DNA from 4 places in the Pelagerythrobacter marinus genome. Region 1 is predicted to be linked to each of the others. Evidence: riboswitches for the same ligand, from Rfam matches in the RefSeq annotation. Region 1 holds a riboswitch; each other region holds the start of a gene.
The links. A riboswitch is a leader RNA that binds a small molecule or an ion and turns the genes downstream of it on or off. The one in region 1 is predicted to bind cobalamin.
Positions count from the first base shown of each region.

Region 2: another riboswitch for cobalamin. It lies ahead of T8T98_RS12295 (ABC transporter substrate-binding protein); the one in region 1 lies ahead of metE (5-methyltetrahydropteroyltriglutamate--homocysteine S-methyltransferase).
Region 3: another riboswitch for cobalamin. It lies ahead of T8T98_RS12900 (TonB-dependent receptor plug domain-containing protein); the one in region 1 lies ahead of metE (5-methyltetrahydropteroyltriglutamate--homocysteine S-methyltransferase).
Region 4: another riboswitch for cobalamin. It lies ahead of T8T98_RS05075 (TonB-dependent receptor plug domain-containing protein); the one in region 1 lies ahead of metE (5-methyltetrahydropteroyltriglutamate--homocysteine S-methyltransferase).

Region 1 covers NZ_CP139719.1:1,858,887-1,864,448, forward strand. The annotation lists gene T8T98_RS09035 (PilZ domain-containing protein) at 1-96, opposite strand, end outside; cobalamin riboswitch at 226-456, shown strand; gene metE (5-methyltetrahydropteroyltriglutamate--homocysteine S-methyltransferase) at 811-3,099, shown strand; gene T8T98_RS09045 (hypothetical protein) at 3,199-3,612, opposite strand; gene T8T98_RS09050 (hypothetical protein) at 3,602-4,069, opposite strand; gene T8T98_RS09055 (winged helix-turn-helix transcriptional regulator) at 4,172-4,882, opposite strand; gene T8T98_RS09060 (VOC family protein) at 4,954-5,388, shown strand; gene T8T98_RS09065 (glutathione S-transferase family protein) at 5,522-5,562, shown strand, end outside.
Region 2 covers NZ_CP139719.1:2,497,663-2,503,224, reverse strand. The annotation lists gene T8T98_RS12315 (TonB-dependent receptor) at 1-1,118, shown strand, start outside; gene T8T98_RS12310 (DUF1289 domain-containing protein) at 1,201-1,404, shown strand; gene T8T98_RS12305 (ABC transporter ATP-binding protein) at 1,388-2,161, opposite strand; gene T8T98_RS12300 (FecCD family ABC transporter permease) at 2,158-3,141, opposite strand; gene T8T98_RS12295 (ABC transporter substrate-binding protein) at 3,138-4,031, opposite strand; cobalamin riboswitch at 4,198-4,410, opposite strand; gene T8T98_RS12290 (sigma-70 family RNA polymerase sigma factor) at 4,459-5,178, opposite strand; gene T8T98_RS12285 (flagellar biosynthesis protein FlhA) at 5,175-5,562, opposite strand, start outside.
Region 3 covers NZ_CP139719.1:2,624,218-2,629,662, reverse strand. The annotation lists gene T8T98_RS12915 (hypothetical protein) at 285-1,058, shown strand; gene T8T98_RS12910 (hypothetical protein) at 1,213-1,497, shown strand; gene T8T98_RS12905 (hypothetical protein) at 1,545-2,027, opposite strand; cobalamin riboswitch at 2,186-2,417, shown strand; gene T8T98_RS12900 (TonB-dependent receptor plug domain-containing protein) at 2,382-4,526, shown strand; gene T8T98_RS12895 (hypothetical protein) at 4,538-5,092, shown strand; gene T8T98_RS12890 (cobalamin-binding protein) at 5,094-5,445, shown strand, end outside.
Region 4 covers NZ_CP139719.1:1,060,580-1,066,141, reverse strand. The annotation lists gene thpR (RNA 2',3'-cyclic phosphodiesterase) at 1-156, shown strand, start outside; gene T8T98_RS05080 (M3 family metallopeptidase) at 279-2,522, shown strand; gene T8T98_RS05075 (TonB-dependent receptor plug domain-containing protein) at 2,742-4,646, opposite strand; cobalamin riboswitch at 4,737-4,946, opposite strand; gene T8T98_RS05070 (cell wall hydrolase) at 5,136-5,562, shown strand, end outside.

The sequences.
Region 1 (5,562 bases):
GATGTCCTTGGGCACGCCGCGACCCGTCCGGTAACGGCCTTCCACCGTTACGCCGTGCCGTTCCTCGCGGCGAATTTCGCCATCCCTTTCGGACATTCGCCGATTGTGCGCCCTGCCCGCTGCGGTGGCAACCTCGATTTCGTTCCGCACCCGACATCAAGACATGCCGACATCAAGACATAAAGAACTCTTTATATTGCGCTTGACATGGCGATGCCCGTCGGCTCTTGTCCGCGCTGTCGAGGTTCCCCGCCCGCGGCCCGTGCCGCGCGGTGGGGCTAAGACGGGAAGCCGGTGACATTCCTCCACGAATGGAATCCGGCGCTGCCCCCGCAACTGTGAGCGGCGAGCGGCAGCCCCACCAAGCCACTGGACCTGCCCCGTGCAGGGCCGGGAAGGCCGGGGCCGGCGCGACGACCCGCGAGCCAGGAGACCTGCCTGCGACGCGATAACGTTCTCCGGACGGGGGTTCCTCCGGCGGACGCGCAAGGTGCGGCGCCCCTGCCCGGGGTGCGCCGCGCCGCCCCCTGCGCGCCCGCCGACCGGCCCTTCGTCCCCCGATGCGAAAGGTGCGCGGACAATGCCGACCACGACGATTTCCCCCATCGCGCCCCTGCCGGTTCGCGCGACCTTGCCGACACGCAGGACCCTGCCCCTCCGGATGGCCCCGCCCGGCCGAACGCTCCCGCCGGGCCGAATGACCAGGCGCGCCGGGTCTTCCTGACGCGGCGCGCGCCCCAGCGACCAACCGATCGATTTTATTTCACCAGCAACGGCCGGGGCTACGCGCGCGGCCGGAGGAGACGATTCATGCCTGTCACGACCGCCAATCTCGGCTTTCCCCGCATCGGCCCGCGCCGCGAGCTCAAGAAGGCGCTGGAAGCCTTCTGGGCCGGCCGGATCGACGAGGGCGCGCTGCGCGACACCGCGCGCAGGCTGCGCGCCGCGAACTGGGCGCGCCAGCGCGACGCGGGGATCGACGTGATCCCCAGCAACGATTTCTCGCTCTACGACCAGGTGCTCGACACCAGCGTCATGCTCGGCGCGATCCCCGCGCCCTATCGCGCGCTCGGGCCGCAGGATTCGCTGGCGGTCTATTTCGCAATGGCGCGCGGCACCCGTTCCGATCAGGGCGGCGACCTGCCTGCGCAGGAAATGACCAAGTGGTTCGACACCAATTATCACTTCATGGTCCCCGAGGTCGGGCCGGACCAGGATTTCACCCTCTGCGCCGCCAAGCCGCTGGGCGAATTCGCCGAGGCACTGGCGCTCGGCCACCGCACCCGGCCGGTGCTGCTCGGCCCGGTGACCTGGCTGCTGCTGGCGAAGTCGAACCAGGCGGGCTTCGATCCGCTCACCCTGCTGCCCGCGATCCTGCCGCTCTATCGCGAGCTGCTGTCGCGGCTGCGCGCGGCCGGCGCGCAATGGGTCCAGATCGACGAGCCGGCGCTGGTCCTCGATCTCGACGAGCGCGCGCGGGCGGCCCTGCGCACCGCCTATGCCGCGCTGTGCGGCCCCGATAGCCCGCGGATCATGCTGGCGACATATTTCGGCGGGCTGGCGGACAACCGCGAACTGGCCCTGTCGCTGCCGGTGGACGGGCTTCACCTCGATCTGGTGCGCGCGCCCGAACAGCTCGAACCGGTGCTCGACGGCGCGCGCGAAGACCTCGTCGTCTCGGCCGGGGCGATCGACGGGCGCAACGTGTGGAAATGCGACCTGGCGGCCCTGCTCGACCGGCTCGGCCCGGCGGCACGGGCGCGGCGCGAGATCCAGCTTGCCCCTTCCTGCTCGCTGCTCCACGCGCCGATCGACCTGGCGCTCGAGACCGAGCTCGACCCCCAAGTGGCCGAATGGCTCGCCTTCGCGGTGCAGAAGCTGGAGGAACTGGCGCTGCTGCGCCTCGGGCTCGAACATGGCCCTTACGTCATCGCCGACGAACTGGCGGCCAATGCCGATGCCATCGCCGCGCGCCGCGGCTCCGCGCTGACCAACGATCCCGCGGTGCGCGCGCGGGTCGCCGAGGTCGCGCCCGACTGGACCCGGCGCGCACTGCCGGTGGAGCGGCGGCTGGCGCGCCAGCGCGAGCGCCTGCGCCTTCCCTCGCTGCCGACCACGACGATCGGCTCGTTCCCCCAGACCGAAGCGGTCCGCAAGGCCCGCGCCGAGCACCGCAAGGGCACGCTCGACCAGGCGGGTTACGACGCCTTCCTGCGGGCCGAGACCGAGCGGGCGATCCGCCGGCAGGAAAGCCTCGGCCTCGACGTTCTGGTGCACGGCGAGTTCGAGCGCAACGACATGGTCCAGTACTTCGGCGAACGCCTCTCGGGCTTCGCCTTCACCCGCGCCGGATGGGTCCAGAGCTACGGCTCGCGCTGCGTGCGGCCGCCGATCCTCTACGGCGACGTGGCACGGCCCCGGGCGATGACGGTGGACTGGTGGCGCCATGCCCAGGGCCTGACCGAACGGCCGGTGAAGGGAATGCTGACCGGCCCGGTCACGATCCTGCAATGGTCGTTCGTTCGCGACGACCAGCCGCGCGCCGAAACCTGCCGCCAGATCGCGCTGGCGATCAGGGACGAGGTGGCCGACCTGGAGAAGGCCGGCGCGCGGATCGTCCAGATCGACGAGGCCGCCCTGCGCGAAGGGCTGCCCCTGCGGCGCGCGGACTGGAACGACTATCTCGACTGGGCGGTCGCGTGCTTCCGCCTGGCCGCCGCGGTCGCTGCGCCCGAGACGCAGATCCACACCCACATGTGCTATTCGGAGTTCAACGACATCATCGATGCGATCGGCGCGATGGATGCCGACGTGATCTCGATCGAGACGGCGCGCTCGAAGATGGAACTGCTCGATGCCTTCGCCACCTGCCGCTACCCCGCGCAGATCGGCCCCGGGGTCTACGACATCCATTCGCCCCGCGTCCCCTCGACCGATGAAATGCGCGCGCTGCTGGTGAAGGCGCGCGGCGCGTTCGACCCGGGGCAGCTGTGGGTCAACCCCGATTGCGGGCTGAAGACTCGCCGGTGGGAAGATGTCGAGCCGGCCCTGGCCAACATGGTCGCCGCCGCGCGGCTGGTGCGCGCCGAAACCGGTTGAAGCCCGGGCCGGCAGGCGAAAGGGCGGCGCAGGGCGGGCGGCAGCGTGCTGGCCACCCCTGCCCTCGCCGCTTCCCCTACCGGGCCGGCGCGCGGCGGGTCAGCTGACGCCGGTCGCCATGTGCCGCATGAGCCGGCGGGCGGCGGACCAGATCGCGTGGCGCGCGCCGGCGCCGATCATGTCGCGCACGAAATCGTCGAACCGCGCGCGCTCGCCCCGCGCCGCGGCGGTCAGGAGATCGACCAGCAGCATCTCGTCGTAGCTGAAGGCAGACTGGCACGGCGGGTTCAGCACGATCCGCTCGGGCCAGGCGTGCCCGGCCTCGTCCATGAAGACGTGGAAACTGTGCACGGCGCAGAAGGAGCCGAGGTGGCTCGCCAGCCGGCGATGCGAGTAATCGCCCACCCGCCGCGCGACATGAGTGTAGCGCATCGCGCAGACCAGCCGCGCGTGGAGCGGGGTGACCGTCCTGAGATCGGGCGTGCGTGTCAGCTGCGCCAGGTCAAAGGCCATGGTGCGCCTCCCGCGCAACGCCGCGCGTGCCGAACGGGCACCCGCCGCGCCCCGCGTCCGCCGCGGCGGGCAGGCCCGCGCCTTCGGCGATCGAGAAAGCGCGGCGCACGACCATCGCCGCCCAGCAGATCGCCCCCGGCAGCCCGTGCGGGACCTGCCGGATCGTCGCCCCGCCGTGCAGGGCGGGCGCCAGCGACACGATGCCGAGCAGCGCGCGCTCGTCGGCCGAGAGCCGCGCGCTGCAGCTGCGCTCCGCCTGCAATGCCCGCCCCAGGTGGGCCTCGACCAGTTCGAACAGGCTGGCGCAGGCCGGCGCGGTCTCGTCCGGAAGGCCCAGCGGTACGACGATCTCGCGCATTCGGTGCAGCCCGCCGCGGCCGGCGCTGCGCGCGGCGGCCCAGGCGCGGAACAGCCGCACGATCAGCCCCTGCGCGAATCTCTCTCGTCCCGATGCCATGCTGTTCACCCACTTGCTTAGTTGCGAGTGATTTTCATTAGCGAGAAACGGGACGCCGGGTCAACGGCTATCTGCAGGCGGGCCGCGCGGCCGCGCGCGGCGTCAGGCAAGCTTGGGCGGCAGTGCGAAGAGCGACGCGAATTCGAGCGCGAGCGCGCGATCCCCCTCGATCGCCAGCCCGGCATCGCGCTCGAGATCTTCCCACGGCACACCCGCGTAGAGCCCGGCCGCGACGACGGCGGCGTCGGGCGCGCGGAACAGGGCATCGACCCCGTCCGCGCCGTCCCCGCCCGCCTGGTCGCGACGGATCGGCAGCTCGCCTTCGCGCGGCTCGGCGACGAAGCGATCGTCCCCGATCGCGAAGCCGACGGCACCGGCGACCCCGCCCACGCGCGCCTTGTCCACCATCGTGCGCAGCGAAAGCATAAGCGACACCGCGGACAGCGGCAGGCGCGGATCGTGCGCGCTCGACTGCGCGGCCCAGCGCCCGGCCTCCTGGATCAGCGGCTCGGCCGCGTAACCCCAGCGCGTGAGTTCATAGACCTGCGCCTTGCCCGGCGGGGGAAGCTGGCGCTTCTCCAGCACGCTCGCCTCTTCCAGCGAGGCGAGCCGTTCGGTCAGCACTTTCGCGCTGATCCCCGGCAGGCTGGCGCGAATGTCGGAAAAGCGCAGCGGGCCGAACATCAACTCGCGCACGATCAGCAGCGACCAGCGCTCGCCCACCAGCTCCATCGCGAAGGCCGTGCCGCAGGCATCGCGATACCACTTTCCGTGAATTGCCTGATTTTCCTTGGTTTCTTTTTGTAACTTCATGGTTGCCTTTGGTAACTTAATGGTCCAGAAAATGCAAGCAGTGATTCGACACCGAACCGGGAGATGACACCGTGAACCGAATGATCTTCATCAACCTGCCCGTTTCCGATCTCGAACGTTCGAAGGCGTTCTACGAAGCGGTCGGCTTCCGCAACGAACCGCGCTTCACCAACGACGATGCCGCCTGCATGGTCTGGTCCGACGCGATCAATGTCATGCTGCTGACGCATGGTTTCTGGAAAACCTTCACCAGCAAGACGATCCCCGACGCGCAGACGACGGCGCAGGTCCTGCTGGCGCTGAGCCAGGAGAGCACGGCCGATGTCGACGCGATCGTCGCCCGCGCGGCCGCGGCCGGCGGCAGGGCCGATCCCACGCCGCGGCAGGATCACGGCTTCATGTACGGCCGCAGCTTCGAGGATCCCGACGGCCATATCTGGGAAAACACCTTCATGGACATGGCGGCAATGGACCAGGGCGAACCGATGCCCACCGAGGCGGCCTGACGCGCCGCAGTACCCGCGGATGGCTCTGTAACGGAGCCATCTCGCCACGCGACCGAGCGATCGCCTGCTAGGCCCTCCCCCAAAAGGCTGCAGGCGATCGTCTCCGTCCTTTCACCAGCGAGAAGGATCGACAATGCCCCTCAATCCCGATGCCGCGATTACGGTAACCGCCTT
Region 2 (5,562 bases), 640 kb from region 1:
ACGCGCTGGCGGGCGCAACCCGCACCGCCCATCGGCGCGCTTCGGGCGAGATCTCGCTGACGGTGCCGCTCGCGCGCCGCGGGGAGGGGGGGCTCGTGCCGCTCGGCGATCTCGCGCTCGATCTCTCGGCGGGTTTCCGGGCCGCTTCGGGCAGCACGCTGCGCCGGCAGTACGGGGCCGGCTTCACCTGGTCGCCCTTCGCGCCGCTGCGGCTGTCGGGATCGCTCGAACACAGCGAGACGGTCCCTTCGAACGACGATCTCGGCGCGCCGCGGCTGGAAACGGTGCGGCGCGTCTACGACTTCGCGCGGCAGGAAATCGCGGAGCCGCTGTGGATCACCGGGGGCAATCCCGCGCTGGGGCCGGGAACGCGACGAAGCCTGTCGCTCGCCGCGCGCCTGCAGCCGCTCGGCAGCCCGGTGCTCGCGCTCGACGTTCGTTATCGCCGGAACGACAGCGAAGGCGGCGTTGCGCCCTTCCCGGACCTGACGCCGGCGACCGAGGCGGTATTTCCCGAACGCGTGACCCGCGATGCCGCGGGGCGCCTGGTCGCGGTCGATGCGCGCCCGATCAACCTCGCGCGATCGGAGCGGCGCGAGCTGGCATCGGGCATTGCCGTGCGCCTGCCCGACCCGGCAGGTGGCGCCGCCGCGGGGGCCGTGCGTTACACGCTCTCGGTCAACCACACGTGGAAGATCGCGGACCGGATCGTGCCCCACGCGGGGCTTGCGCCGATCGACAGGCTCGCGGCCAATGGCCAGTCGCGCCACGTCCTCTCGGCCCGGGCTTCCGCCGGACGCAAGACGCTGGGCCTGAACCTGCAGGCAAGCTGGAGCAGCCCGGCGCGGGTGCGCTCTGTCAGCGGAGCGGCCGACTACCGCTATCGACCGCCGCTGCGGATCGACCTCGGCCTGTTCGTAGAGCCTGCCGCGCTCGTGCCTGCAGGCGGACCGGGCGGCGCCTTGCGCGACCTGCGCCTGTCGCTGGATGTCGAGAACCTGTTCGACACCTATCGCCGGGTCACCCTGTCCGGCGGCAGTCCCGCGCCCGGTTTCGCCCGCTACCAGGTTGATCCGCTGGGCCGCCAGGTTACGCTTTCGCTGCGCAAGACGTTCTGACGCGCGGCAGGGCAGCGGGCCGTCCAGCGCGCCCCTGTCGCCGAGGCGATCGCCTGCCGGGCTATTGCCATCGGCAGGCCGGATGGCGCAGGGGCGGGCCATGGTCGATCCGGTTCCTTCCCCCTGCCGCAATGTCTGCCGCGTTTCGGCGGACGGGGCGCTGTGCGAGGGGGGCGGGCGCACGCTGGACGAGATCGGGCGCTGGGCGGCCGCTTCGGAGCGGGAGCGGCGCGCGATCGTTGCCGCCGCCGCCGCGCGGCTTTCGCAGGTCAGGCCGGGCCGGTGACGGCCAGCGCCAGGCCGTCGGCGCTTCGATCGATCCGGGCGGCGACCCCGAACACATCCGCCAGGCGCGCCGGGCTCATCGTGTCCTCCACCGTGCCGTCGGCCACGATCGCGCCGTCCTTCATCCACAGCAGGCGGTCGGCATAGCGGGCAGCCAGCGCCAGATCGTGCATCACGGTCAGCACCCCGTGCCCCGCGCGGGCGGCCCGGGCGAAAAGCGCCGCGACCTCGTGCTGGTAGAGCGGATCGAGCGCCGCGACCGGCTCGTCCGCGACCAGCAGGGGTGCCTCGGCCGCGAGCGCGCGGGCGAGGTGGACGCGGGCCAGCTCGCCCCCCGACAGGGTATCGGCGGCGCGGTCCTCCAGCCCCGCCAGGCGGCAGGCGGCGATCGCGCGCGCCACCGCGCGGGCGTCGTCGGCCGCCAGCCGCCCGGGGGCGACGCCGTGGGCAAAGCGGCCGAGAGCGATCACGTCGCGCACCGGGACCGGCCAGGCCAGCGGGCGCGTCTGGGGCAGGTAGGCGACCTTGCGGGCGCGCGCGGCGGGGGAGAGGCTGCGCACCTCGGCCCCGTCGATCGTCGCGCTTCCCGCGCTTGGCGGCAGCAGGCCGAGGGCAAGCCGCAGCAAGCTGGACTTGCCCGAGCCGTTGGGCCCGATCAGCATCGTCAGCGTGCCGGGCGCGAGGCGAAAGCTCGCCTCCGCGACCAGCCGCCGCCCGCCCGCCTCGAACGACAGGCCTCGCGCCTCCAGCACGCTCATCGCGACAGTCCCCCGCGCGCCGCGATCCAGGCGAAGACCGGCGCGCCGACGAGCGCGGCGACCACGCCCAGCCGCAGCTCGGCATCGGTCGGCAGGAGTCGCACCCCGATGTCGGCGAGGACGAGCACCAGCGCGCCGAGCAGGGCCGACGGCACGAGCAGGCGGGCCGGGTCGTGGCCGACCAGCGGGCGGACCAGGTGCGGCGCGACGATCCCGACGAAGCCGATCGCGCCGGCCAGCGAGACCGCGGCCCCGGTCGCCAGCCCCGCGCCCAGGATCACCGCGAGCCGTTGCCGCCGCAGGTCGAGGCCGATCCCCTCGGCCGCTTCCTCGCCCAGCGTCAGCGCCGCGAGCCCGCGCCGGCTGGCAAGGAGCACTCCGACGCCGAGGACGAAGAAAGGCGCGGCATGGGCGAGATCGGCGAAGCTGCGATTGGCCACGGTGCCCAGGGTCCAGTTGATCATGTCGGCCAGGGTGAAGGGATTGGGCGCGAGGTTCATCAGCAGCGCCATCAGCGCGGCGGAGAAGCTGGACAGGCCGATCCCGACGAGGATCAGCGTGACCGCCGATCGCGCGCGCAGCGCGGCAATGCCGACCAGGACGGTCGCGGCGAGCGCGCCGGCCACTGCGGCCAGCGGCAGGACAAGCGGCCCCGTGCCGGCGAGGCCGAAGAACAGCACGAAAGTGGCGAACAGCGCGGCCGTGGCCGAGACGCCGAGAATGCCCGGTTCGGCCAGCGGATTGCGCAGCAGCCCCTGCAGCGCAGCGCCGCTCATCCCCAGCGCCGCGCCGACCATGGCCGCCGCCAGCGCGCGCGGCAGGCGGATCTGCCAGACGACGAGCACGTCGCCGGCTTCCCCGCCCAGGGCAAGCGCGCCCAGCACCGCGCCTGGCGCGAGGGCGACCGAGCCGAGGAGGAGCGCGAGGAAAATCCCCCCGGCAAGGAGGGCGCCGAGGGCAATGTTCGTGCGCGCCTTCACCGCGTGGCCCCTTCGCTCACCCCGGTTCGGGCCCGGGCGAGCGCCTCGATCGCATCGACGAGAAACCAGCCGCCGCAGCTGGTCCAGGCGCCTTCGAGCGCGACGACCGGGCGTTCGGCCAGCTGCGCGCGGGCCACCGGGTGGCGCGCCGCGCTCCAGCGGTCGGTCTGCCCCGTCGCGCCGTCGTAGAAAGCGGCCGCGATCACGTCGGGCCGCTGGTAGGCGAGCCGTTCGAGGGGGAGGGCGTTCCACCCCGGCCGGTCCTGGAAGTTCGCCAGCCCCGCTGCGCGCAGGACCTCGTGAACCAGCGTTCCTTCGCCCGAGGTCACGCCGCCCGGCGTCATGTAGAGCGCGGCCGGCGCGCGCCCGGCGGCGGGCGGGGGCAGGGCGGCAAGGCGGCGATCCATCGCTGCCGCGACCCGTCGCCCTTCTTCGGGCGCGCCGAGGGCATCGGCCAGGCGGACCACTTCCGCGCGCACCTCGGCCAGGGTCTGCGGGAAGCCGATCTGCACCACCGGGATGCCGAGATCGGCGAGGAACGGCACGACGTCCGCCCCCCCGCCGTAGGAGCGCACGACCAGATCGGGCCGCAGCGCGGCAATGTCCGCCGCGCGCGGGCGCGCCGTGGGCAGGCCGCGGGCCTGCGCGCGCATGTAGGAAAAGGGCTTGGCCGCATCGGGGGAAAGCGCCGCGATCGCGCCGCGCTCGGCGAAACGCAGCACGTACTGGTCGGCGCAGTAATCGAGGCTGACGATCCGTTGCGGCGGCCCGGACGGGCGCTCTACCTGCGCCGGGGGCCCCGCGCAGGCCGCCAGAACGATCGCGGGCAGCACGGCCAGCGCCCGCGCGGCGCGCCGGGCGCGGCAGGCGATGCGCGACATCCATGGCATGGGCTGCACTTCCCCGGCGGTGGCCCGGCAGGGGGATTCCGGTCCCCCGCGCGGCCCTGGACAGTCATGGCCCGCCGGGCAGGGCCCGGCGCCGGGAACCCGGCCGGTGGCTGTCGCTGCTGCGGGAAACGCGGTTTCCCGTCGGCTGGAGCTGACCCGGCTCCCCCGGACGAACGACGCGACGGCAGGTCTCCTGGCTCGCGGATCGGCGCCCTGGGCCGTCTTCCCGGCCGCGCCCGCATGAAAGCGCGGGCGGCCAGTGACGCGGTGGCCCGGGGCTCCCCGCTTACAGTTGCGGGCACAGCGCCGGCCTTGCACCGGCTTCCCTCTTCGCCGCGCGTGCCTGGGCGCGCGCGGAACCGTCGCTCCGACCAGTGCGGCGGCGGCGCGGGCTTGTCAATCTTTCCCCGGCCGCGAAGGTGGGCCTCTACGCCGCTTCCATCGCCTTGCGCATCCTCGCCAGCGCGGCGGCCTTGAGCTGGTGGACCCGCGGCACGCTGACATCCAGCACGGCGGCGATTTCCGACAGGTTCAGTTCCTCGACGAAGTAGAGCTGGATGACCAGCTGGTGCCGCTCGCCCAGCGCCGACAGCGCGGCGACCAGGCTTTCGCGGTCTTCCTGTTGCAGGACCTGCCGCTCCGCGTCCGGCTCGGCCGAGGCGAAGGCGGCGTCGGTCTCGCTGTAGCATTCGTCGAGCGAGGCAAGCCGCGTCTCGGCAAGATCGCGTTCGTACTGCAGGAATTCCTTCACCGGCATCTCCAGCGCTTCGGCCAGCTCGGCGGCCGAGGGTTCACGGTCGAGCGAGCGGCGCAGTTTCGCCCGCGTTGTCTCGAGCTGCCGCCGGCGGCTGCGCGCCCCGCGCGAGTCGGGGGAGGCGCTGCGCAGGAGATCGACCATCGCCCCGCGCACGCGCAGCTTGGCATAGGCGGCGAAACCGTCGTCGCTGGGCGAATCGTGCTTCTGCGCGCACTCGGTCAGGGCCACCAGGCCGGCCTGCATCAGGTCGTCCACGTCGATCGTCGGGCCGCCGCTGCCCGACAGGTGCCAGGCGAGCTTGCGGACCATCGGCAGGAACCGGGTCACCCGGTCGCCGACGTTGCCGCGATAGGCTTCCGCCGCGGCGAACTGGGTATGATCGAGCTTCATGCGGCCATCGCCTCCGTTTTCATCTCCATGCCCGCTGCGGGCCCTGCGCCCGGCCCCGGCTGTGCGGCGTCCTGCGGGCCGGCCTCTGCGGCGGCCTGGGCCGGGGCCTGGGCGCCAGGCTGCGCGGGCGGGGCCTGCGCGGCGCCATCGTCCTCGCCCCCGACAACCGCGATCACCTCGATCGGCTGGGAGACGGGCAATTCGTTGATCGACAGGACCGTGCAGCCCGGCGCGCGCAGGCGCAGCAGGCCGGCGAGCGGGCGGCGCGCGCGCGGCTGCACGATCAGCGCCGGCGCGCCCGCGCCATGGGGCCGCTCGGCCATGATTGCGGCGATCCGTTCGCCGATCGACCGGGCCAGGTCCGGCTCGATCACGATTGCGCCG
Region 3 (5,445 bases), 770 kb from region 1:
ACTAACTCAAACAGCACACTCCGCAACATGTGATAAGTTCTCCTTATCACATGTCTATGCACGGACCGTACGAGAGAGGGAAAGCAACGTACCATTTTGCTTTCGCGCGGAATCTATAGGCGGCTACGTTCGTTAGGGTTTTCGAGAAAACGATGCCTGCAACGACAGACCCTCTCCTCGAGCTCGGAAGGCTCGACGGGCGCCTCGCCCATAGCCCGGCGCGGGTCGCCTGGACCATCCGCGCGCGTTTCGAGGGCGCCGCCAGATCCGCATGCAACGCCGGCGTGCCGATCGACGCCAACCATATCGAAGCCTGGTTCGCCGGTTCAGGTTTGCCGCCCCGTAGCGGCGAAGGGCGCAACGATCCGCTGAGCGTCGTCGCGATCGTCCATTACTTCCTCGAGAGTCTCGAACCGGACCGAGGTCCGCACGCCCGCCAAGTCCGCCGTCTGCTTGGTTCACTGATCGATCCGGAGCGCGAAGCGGCGATCTGGGCGAATGCCGATCTCGTGCACTACGGCCCGCTGTGGCGGGCGCTGCGACGGATGGCGGAAGAACCCGACCTCGAACCTACGCTCGCCTCGATCGGCGCACGCATGGCGGAGATGGGTCGACTGATCGACAGGTCCGCCGATCACACCCGCCTGGTCGCTTGGCTACCGGACGGCCGTGAGATCGCTTTCAACCACGACCATCCCAAGGCCTGGCTCGCCTACCTCATGGTCCCGGCCATGTTGCGGCGGTCAGGACTGTCGGCGCATACGCTTCCCTCGCTGGTACCGCGACAGAAGTTCCTGTGCGGTTCGGCGAAGGAATGGACCGCGGCGGTCGCGGACTGCATCGCCGAACAAGCTCCCGCCGCCTATCGGTCGCTTTGTCGGATGGAGCGGGATGTGGGCGATCTGCGCACGCGTTTCCAGCGGACCAGGCGCAGTCGGCTCGCCGAAGCGGCCGAGCTGCGGGTCGCACTGCCTTCGCTGACACGCAACAAGCTCGCGATCGCTGTGAATGTCACGCCGGCAGGCGCGGGGTATCTGATGCGTCAGCTCGAACGCTAGAAGAGCGCGCTTTCATCGAAAGCTGCGAGCGGGGCTTCCATTCCGCGCCCGATTGGCTATCACGCTCACGAACCTTTTTGCCTGCCCGACCGCATCGCCCACACGGCTCAGCGGTCGGCGGGATTGTTGTAAGCAATCGAAAGGTTCTGATCCCATGAAACCACATGCATGTTTTCGCATCTCGGTCGACGAGCTCGCGCAGGATCTCGGCAATTATGTCGAACTTGCGAAGACGCGGACGTTCGAGATTTATGATAACGGTGAAGTCGAAGTGATGCTGGTGCGCATTTCTGCAATTCCCGATTGGGACGAGCAGTTGCAGAAGAGCATCCGGACCGACATGATGACGAAGATGGAGCGAGAAGAGTTCATGACCCCGCCTGAGGATCTGAGCCATCTGCCGGACAGCTATGACGATTGGCCGGATGACACAGACTGATCGCCGTGCGCCGGCTGCTCGAAACTACCTTGAAGCGAATGGCCCGCTTAGAGTTTCGAGCCGTTGGAGTTTCGCGCCAGTGAAGCTCTGATTTTGCAAAAGGTTTGTGGTTCAAGCATCGCCCCGAGAACCTCGCGCTCGTCGCGGTCCATTTCTCGAAAGCGAGACAAGAGAGCGATCTCCTGATCGTTGAGCTCGAACAGCCGAGCGTAATACTCCTCTTCTTCGCGCTCGCGCCTGACATCGCTGTGTTGCGGGATGTTCTCGCGTTCCCAGTCCCAGCGATCTTCATACGCGACCTGCGCGTGCTGAACGACAAGAGGCATCCAGAACATCCAATCCGGGATAGCGTCGCCTTCCCGTTCGAATCGAGCCACGCGCTTTTCCGTAGCCCGATCAAATCTGCTGCCTCCGCCGGGTCCAATATAAAGATCACTTTTGACCGCGCATGAAAAAAAGGCTTTCTCCACGTCCTTATGGGACCACTTCAATACGCGGCGCTGTTCGATGAGCCAGGTTCTGGCCTCCAATGGCGTTTCCCACTTTGGTCCGGGCAACATTACCAACTTAAGTCCGCCGTTACAGCACCGATAGTTCTTCCAGCCATCCGTTCTTCAAGCTCCCGAGTGAGCGCGCTGATTGGTCGCTCGACTATGCAAGCTCATGCTTGCCGAACATTCGGGTGAAGTCTAGAGCGTCCAGCGTCGGCGAAATCGCTCGCCGATAGTGCGTGCCGGTAACGGGAACGCAGTGAGGTCTTGCCGGGCCAATTCTGCGGCTGTCCCTGCAACTGTAAGCGGCGAGCGCGTGACATGAGTGGGGTTCGCTCCACGACCACTGGGCGGCGATGTCCGTCTGGGAAGGTATGTCGCGTGCAGTGACCCGTGAGCCAGGAGACCGACCGGTGCGTGTCGCTCTTGCCGGGCTCATGGGATTGGCCGGGCGCGAAACGAATTTCGTCTGGGCGACGAGTAGCGGTTGGAGCCGCATCGGCAGGACCGCCGGGGGATGCACGCGTCCGTCCCCTGGCAGTCTCGTCGACCGCGTTTGCGCGGACGCTCCGGCCAAGTCGCCTGGCGCCCTGGAAATTCGTGTCTATGAAATACGTTCATTTATTGCTTCTGTCTTCCGCATTCCTGACAAGTCCGGCGCTCGCGCAAACGATCGATCCCGATGCCGATCCTGAAACCTCCACGACCTCGATCGTCGTTACCGGGAACCGCGCGACCGATCCCGTGCCGATCGATCAGGTTGGCGGATCGGTCACGATCCTCGACCAGCAGGTCCTCGATCGGCGGCAAGTGCGCGAGGTGTCCGACGTGCTGCGCGACGTCCCGGGTGTCGCGGTCGGGCGGGTTCCCGGCCAGACGCAGATCCGGCTGCGAGGGGCCGAAGCCAATCATACGCTCGTCCTGATCGATGGGATCGAGGTGTCCGACCCCTACGCTGGCGAATTCGATTTCGGAACGCTCATCGCCGACGAGGCGGCGCGGATCGAGGTGCTGCGCGGGCAGCAGAGCGCGATCTACGGATCGGACGCGATCGGCGGCGTCATCCAGTACATCACGCTCGGCGGCCGCGATGCTCCCGGGGCGGCCGCGCGTATCGAAGCCGGTTCGTTCGGCACGCTGAACGGTGCTGCCCGGATCGCCGGATATAGCGGCGATCTCGACTATGCGCTGTCCGCCACGCTCAACACCACCGATGGCACGCCAGGCGCCCGCGGCGGCACGCGCGACCTTGCGAACGACAGCGGTGCGGTGTCTCTCAAGACGACGTTCGCGCCTACGTCCGATGCACGCCTTACCGGCGTATTGCGCTACGCACGCACCGATGCCGAATTCAACGACAGCGATTCCGATCCGGCAAGCCCGACGTTCGGATTCCAGGTCGATAGCCCCGGCAACCGTTTCCAGAACGAGGCTGTCTACGCGCTGGTGCGGGGCGAGGTGGACCTGCTCGACGATCGTTGGACCCATGCGCTGTCGGCACAGATCGCGGACACCCGGCGCGACGGTTTCGCTTCGACTGGACGCAGCTACGGCAGTGAAGGGCAGAGGCTGAAAGGGTCCTACGATACGACGTTGCGTATCGAAGCTGGCGGTCTCACACACCGGGTCACGGCGGCTCTCGACGTCGAACGCGAACGGTTCCGTAACACCGATCCGACCGGCTTCGCATTTACCGGTCGTCGGCAGATCGACAATATCGGCCTCGTCGGCCAGTATGCGATCGATCTGGGAGACCGGGCGAGCGCGTCCGCCTCGATTCGCAGGGACTGGAACGACCAGTTCGCCGATACGACGACCTACAGACTTCAGGCGAGCTATCGGATCGCTGCGGCTACGCGGGTGCGCGGGGCAGCAGGATCGGGGGTGAAGAACCCCTCGTTCTACGAACTCTACGGTTTCGTCGACGGTCGCTTTATAGGCAATCCCGACTTGAGGCCCGAGAAGTCGAGCGGATGGGAGATCGGGATAGACCAATCGCTGTTCGGTGAGCGCGCTTCGATTGGGGTCACCTATTTCGAAAGCGAACTGGACGACGAGATCTTCACTTCCTTTCCGCCCCCGAACTTCGTCGCCAGCCCCAGCAATCGCGACACCGTCTCTGAAAGAAACGGTGTCGAAGTGTCCGGCGAGGCGCGCTTGGGCGAGGCCTGGCGCGTCAATGGAGCCTACACCTATCTGCGTTCCCGCGAGAATGGCACGCGCGAGGTACGTCGGCCCTCGCATACCGCCAGTCTGGCCGTCGACTGGCGCGTTCCCGGGGATGCGGGAGGGGTCACGCTCGTCGCGCGCTACAATGGCGAGACGATCGACAGCGCCTTCATCGATCCCTCCTTCGTGCCGGTTCGCGTGCAACTGGACGACTACCTGCTGCTGAACGTCGCCGCCGACGTGAGGGTCATGGATAATGTCGAGCTGTTCGGCCGGGTCGAGAACCTGACGGCCGCCGACTACGAGGATGTCTTCAGCTTCGCGACGCCGGGACGCTCGTTCGCCGTCGGCGCGCGCGCACGCTTCTAGGGAGAATTTCGATGACGGATGAAATCACGGCGCAGTCGGAGGCTGCTAGGTTCGCATGGCCTGTCACACTCGCCTTGGCGACCGTGGGCGGATCGCTGGCCGCCGCCTGCATGATGCCGTTCGTGGCTCTGGCGATCGTGACCGCCGCGACCATGCACCGCTCGCTCGCGCTGGCGACGATCCTCGCGATCTGGGCGACCAACCAGGTGCTGGGGTTCACCGTTCTCGGCTACCCGCATACGGGTTATGCGTTCGCTTGGGGCGGTGCGCTCGGCATCGCATCGGTTCTGGCAATGCTTGCAGGTGCCGCCGTCATGGGCGAACGTGACGAGCTGAGTTCGTTTCGGACGCTGAGTGCCTTTCTGATCGGATTCTTCGTCTACGAGGCTGCGCTCTTCGGGCTCACTTTGGTCGTAGGCGGAACCGAGACCTTCGCGATGCCGATCGTGGGGCAGATCTTCGCGAACGATGCACTGTGGTTCGCAGGACTTTCGGGCGCCTACTGGATCCTTACCAGCACCGCTCCAAAACTCTTCGGACCCACGCCGCGGCTGCGGCTCGCCTGACATGGCGCATCCGCGGATAGTGTCTCTCCTGCCGAGCGCGACCGAGATCGCCGTCGCGCTCGGGTTGGGACAGAACCTCGTAGGTCGCTCTCACGAATGCGACTATCCGCCATCCGTAAAGGGGTTGCCGGTCGTCACGTCCACCAAGCTGGAGAAGGGATTGACGTCGTGCCAGATCGACGACCGGGTTCAGGGAATCGTGCGGCAGGGTCTGTCGGTATACGAGGTCGACACCGCGCTGCTGCGCGACCTGCGGCCCGACCTCATCCTGACGCAGTCGCAATGCGCGGTCTGCGCGGTTACCCCTGCCGATCTGGAGGAGGCACTGAGCGAGTGGACCGGAACCGCACCGG
Region 4 (5,562 bases), 800 kb from region 1:
CTCAATGCCTCCAGCGGGCCGATCGGCGGCTGGCTGGCCGACAATGCCCTGCTGGCCACCGGACCCTGGCCCGTCGAATGCTTCGCGCTCTATGAAAGCCGGCTGACGGCGGGCGGATCGGACTACGCACGGCTGGAGGATTTCCCCCTCGGCTGACGCGGCGCCTGCCGTTCGTCGGCAAGTCCTTGCATTCGCCCCCGATCTCCGGTTCAACGCGCAGCAGCAAACCTGTCCTGCCCGGTGCCCCGCGCCCGGCCCGACACACGATTGGAGAGACCATGAAGGCCCATATCCTGGCCACCACCGCCATCGCATTCGCACTCGCCGGGTGCTCCACGATTGAGGAGGGCGCCGTGAATTCCGCCGATACTGCCGCTGCCGAGAGCGCGATTCCCGAGGCGACCGGCTATTTCGCGCGCCCGAGCAGCCTGCCGTTCCACGCGCCCGATTTCACGCAGATCGACGATAGCGATTACAAGCCCGCCTTCGAACAGGCGATGGCGATCCACAGCGCCGAGATCGAGGCGATCAAGAACAACCCCGAGCCGCCGACGTTCGAGAACACGATCGTCGCGCTCGAAACCTCGGGCCGGATGCTCGGCCGGGTGGCGACGGTGTTCTACGCGCTGACCGGCGCGAACACCAACGACACGCTCGACGCGGTCCAGGCCGAGATCGGCCCCAAGCTGTCGCAGCATTCGGACGCGATCACGCTCGATCCGGTGCTGTTCCAGCGGGTCAAGGCGGTGTACGACAACCGCGCGGCGATGACGATGACGCCGGAAGACGCCAAGCTGCTGGAAGAAACCTACGACCAGATGGTCCATGCCGGCGCCCTGCTCGACCCGGCGCAGAAGGAACAGGTGAAGGCGATCAATTCGCGCCTGTCCGAACTGACCACCGAGTTTTCGCAGAAAGTGCGCCAGGCGACGGTGGACGGCGCGCTGGTGGTGGACAGCAGGGCCCAGCTCGCCGGCCTGTCCGATGCCGATATCGAGGCTGCCGCCAAGCTGGCGACCGAGCGCGGGCTGGATGGCAAGTACGTGATCGCGCTGCAGAACACGACGCAGCAGCCGCTCCTGCCCGAGCTGGAAGACCGCGCCACGCGCGAGGCCTTGTTCATGAACAGCTATCACCGCGCGGACCGCGGCGGCGAGAACGACACGCGCACCCTGCTGGCCGAAATCGCCGGCTTGCGCGCGCAGAAGGCGGCCCTGTTCGGCCAGCCCGACTGGGCGAGCTACGTCATGTACGACCGCATGGCCAAGAACCCGAAGACCGCGCTCGATTTCATGGAGCAGATGGTCCCCGCCCTCGCCGCGACCCAGCGGCGCGAGGCGGCCCTGCTGAACGAGCAGATCCGGGCCGAAGGCGGCGATTTCGACGTGCGCCCGTGGGACTGGTATCGCTATGCCGAGAAAGTCCGCAAGGCGAAGTACGACATCGACGAGAACGCGGTTAAGCCCTATTTCGAACTGACCAGCGTGCTCGAAAACGGCGTGTTCTACGCCGCGAACAAGCTCTACGGCCTGTCGTTCGAACAGCGCACCGACCTGCCAGTCTACCACCCCGACGTGACGACCTATACCGTGTTCGATGCCGATGGCAGCGAGCTGGGGATCTTCTATTTCGATCCCTTCCAGCGGCCGAGCAAGCGCGGCGGCGCGTGGATGAGCAACTTCGTGGACCAGAGCCACCTCTACGGCACCAAGCCGGTGATCTACAACGTGCTCAACATCCCCAAGGCCGCCGACGGCGAACCGCAGCTGGTCAGCTTCGACAACGTCAACACGCTGTTCCACGAGTTCGGCCACGCGCTGCACGGTTTCTTCGCCGACCAGAAATACGCCAGCCTCTCGGGCACGGCGACCGCGCGCGATTTCGTCGAGTACCCGAGCCAGGTGAACGAGCTGTGGGCGACCTATCCCGAGGTCCTGCGCAACTATGCCAAGCACTACGAAACGGGCGAGACGATCCCGGCCGAGCTGGTCGAGAAGATCGAGGCCGCGGCCAAGTTCAACCAGGGATACGATTTCGGCGAAGTGGTCGAGGCCGCGCTGCTCGACATGAAGTGGCACGCGCTGAGCGCCGAGGAAGCGGCGGCGATCGACACGCCGGAAGAAGTCGATGCCTTCGAACGCAGCGCGCTGGAGGAACTGGGGCTGGAAGTGGACCTGGTGCCGCCGCGCTATCGCTCGACCTATTTCAACCACATCTTCTCCAGCCCGGCCGGTTACAGCGCGGGGTACTATTCCTACCTCTGGACCGAGATGCTCGACCGCGACAGCCGGCAGTGGTTCCTCGACAACGGCGGGCTGACGCGCGCGAACGGCGATCACTATCGCAAGACCGTGCTCAGCCGCGGCGGGACGATGGACTATTTCGAGATGTTCGAGAATTTCGCCGGGCGACAGCCCGACGTGACGCCGATGCTCGAGGCTCGCGGGTTGCTGGGCGGCGAGGCGGAAGCCGAACCGACCACTTCGGACGGCCCGCTGCCGCCCGAAACGACCGAGGACTGAGGGCGTAAGCGCTCCTGAGGGGCGGCCCGCGGCGCCGCCCCCCGTCACCCTGAACTCGTTTCGGGGTCCATTCCGCCCCGTCGGGACTCGGCCCATGAAGGCGCGATGGATGCTGAAACGAGTTCAGCATGACGCGAGACGGAGAGAGAGCGAAACAGAAAAGCGCCCGGCCTCACCGCGAGGCCGGGCGCTTTTTCGTGCTTCAGACTTTGCGGCGGATCAGAACCGCGCGCGCGCGCCGACGTAGGCGCTGCGGCCCGCCGTCGCATAGCCAGCCGCCGTCTGGTATTCGGTGTCGAACAGGTTCTCGACCCGGCCGAACAGCTCGAACCGCTCGCCGAAAGGCAGCGCCGCGCGCAGGCCCGCGAGGGCATAGCCGTCCAGCGGCGTCAGGTTGCTGGCATTGTCGAACGAATCGCTCACCAGCCGCACGTCGCCGCCGAGCGTGAGCCCGGCCAGCCGGCTTTCCCAGTCGGCCGACAGCGTCAGCGTGTGGCGCGGACGGCGGGCGAGGACATTGCCCTCGTTCGCCGAACCGGCGGTGCGGTTCTCGGTATCGACCCAGGCATAGACCGCGCGGGTCACCCAGCGATCGGACGGGCGCGCACCCAGTTCGACCTCGATCCCCTCGGCCCGGACGCGGCCGATATTGTCGTAGAAGCCGAACGGGCGATCGGCGCAGAGCGGGGCCGGGTTCTGCCAGCAGCTGGCGAACTCGATCTGGTTGCGCGCATCGCGGCGGAACGCGGTGACCGCGCCGTAGAAGCGCGTGCCCGACAGCGACCGGTCGCCGTGGACCAGGCCGATGTCGTAGCTGGTGCTGCGTTCGGGCTGGAGCGCCTCGTTCCCGTAATCGGAATAGAGCTGGTAGAGCGTCGGCGCCTTGAACCCTTCGCCCACGCTCGCGCGCAGGCGCAGGTCGCCGGCCAGGGCATAGCTGACGTCCGCGCCGAAGCTCGTCTCGCTGCCGAAGCGGGCGTGATCGTCGAGCCGGGCGCCGGCATGGGCCGAAAGCGGCCCCATCTCGATCCCGAGCTGGGCATAGGCGCCGAAGATCCGCGTGCTGTGCCGCGCGTCGTCGGTCAGCGTGCGATAGTCGCTCCACTCGTTCTCCGCCCCGAAATTGACCAGCAGCGGCCCGATCGGGCGCCATTCGCCGCGCAGCTCGACCCGGTCCGAATGGCCGTCGCTGGCGAAAGTCGGATCGTCCACACCCTCGCTGCGGTTCGCGCGCTCGGTATCGGCGAAGGAATAGGCGGCGCTGACGAACAGCGGCCCCGCGTCGTAGACCGCGCCGGCCGATGCCGAGTACTGGCGCGTGTGCTGCGTATCCTCGGTGTCGGCCAGCGCGTAATCGGGCGGCGGGAAACCGTCGAGATCGAGGTCGCCCTCGGCCCAGCGGCCGCGTGCGAAGACCTCGAACCCGGGGGTGAGGTAGAGCCGCCCGTGGCCGTTGACGGCCCATTGCTCGAAGCCGTCGGGCTCGGTGCCGCTGGCCGCCTGGGAGAAGCCGTCGGTGCGGTAATAGCTGGCCGATCCGCCGAGGAACCCGGCCGTGCCGCCGACGCCGCCGGAAACCGCGCCGGTCAGCGTATCGCGCGATCCGTACTCGGCGCTCGCCTCCAGCCCGGTTTCGCTGCGCGTGCTGGCGACCAGGACCCCGCCGATCGCGTCCGAGCCCCAGATCGTGGAGTTCGACCCGCGCAGGACCTCGACCTTGCCGAGGTTGGTGGCGAGCAGGTTGCCGAAATCGAACCCGCCGCCGGGCGCCGCCGGGTCGGACACGCGCACCCCGTCGACGATGACGAGGAGCTGCTCGCCCTCCGCCCCGCGCAGGCGCACGCCGGTCACCGCGCCGGGGCCGCCGTTGCGGCTGAACGACAGGCCGGGAACGCGCTCCAGCACGCGGGTCAGGTCGGCGCCCTGGACGCTTTCGATCTCGTCCCGGCCGATCACGGTGACCGGCTGGCCGGTGTCCTCCACCTCGATCCGGGTGCCGGTGGCGGTGACGGTGATCTCGGTCTCTTCGGGCCGGAACTGGCCATAGGGGTCGGCTGCGTCCTGCGCTGCGAGAGGCGCGGAGAGCGCAAGGATGCTGGTGCCGAAAATCAAGTGGTTACGCATGGGATACTCCTGTCACGAACGAATGTCGCCCATGACGGAACGGGGGCGCATGCCCCTTCCGCTTGCTTCCGGTACACCCCGCCCGGCAGCACGAACGACCGTCGGCGGGCAGGTCTCCTGGCTCCCGGATCGACGCGCCGCGCTTCGCCTTCCCGGTTTGCCGGTGGCCCGGTTCCCCAGTGGCTTGCCGAACGGGCACTCCCCGGTCACAGTTGCGGGGGCAGCGGGGGCTTCTACCCCCTTCCCTCTTCGGTCCGCCGCCTTGCGGGCGGGCGGACAACCCGTGACGTGCGGCGGCCCTTAGCCGCGCCGTCGGGCCCGGGCAAGCGGGGCGCGCGTTAACCTCTCGCTAGCCACGCCGCTTAACCGCCGCTTGCGACCTGTCCCGCCAAGGGACGGGGGAGACGGCGCGTTCGCAGTTCATCATTTGCGCTGCTACGCGCCCGGGGCGCGCCCGCACCCGGCGGCGGACAACCGAAAGGACGCAGCTTGCACCACGGCCCGGCCAGGACCGATCGCACCCGCCGCAAGCCGGCGAGCGCCTGGTCGCGCCTGCTGCGCGGCGGCCCGGCCGGGCGGCATCGCGGGCGGCGCATCCTCGCGGTCGCCGCGGCGCTGGGCGTGCCGGCGATGGCCGCGCCGGACGACTGGCACGCGTTCGGCCAGCCCGCGGCCCAGCCCGCGCCGGCAGAAACCGTCCGCCCGATGCCGTTCGAACGCGCCGGCCATTCGTTCCCCGGTTCGGCGTTCTACTTCCTCGAAGACAGCCCGCGCGTCGTGCCGTCGGCGCGCGACGACCTCGCCGCGGTGTTCGACCCCACCGGCACCGGCGATGGCGAGGCGGCCGAACTGGCCGCGGCGCGCACCGCCGGCCCGGCCGCGCGCAGCTTCATCGGCGGCGGCAGCGCGATCGACC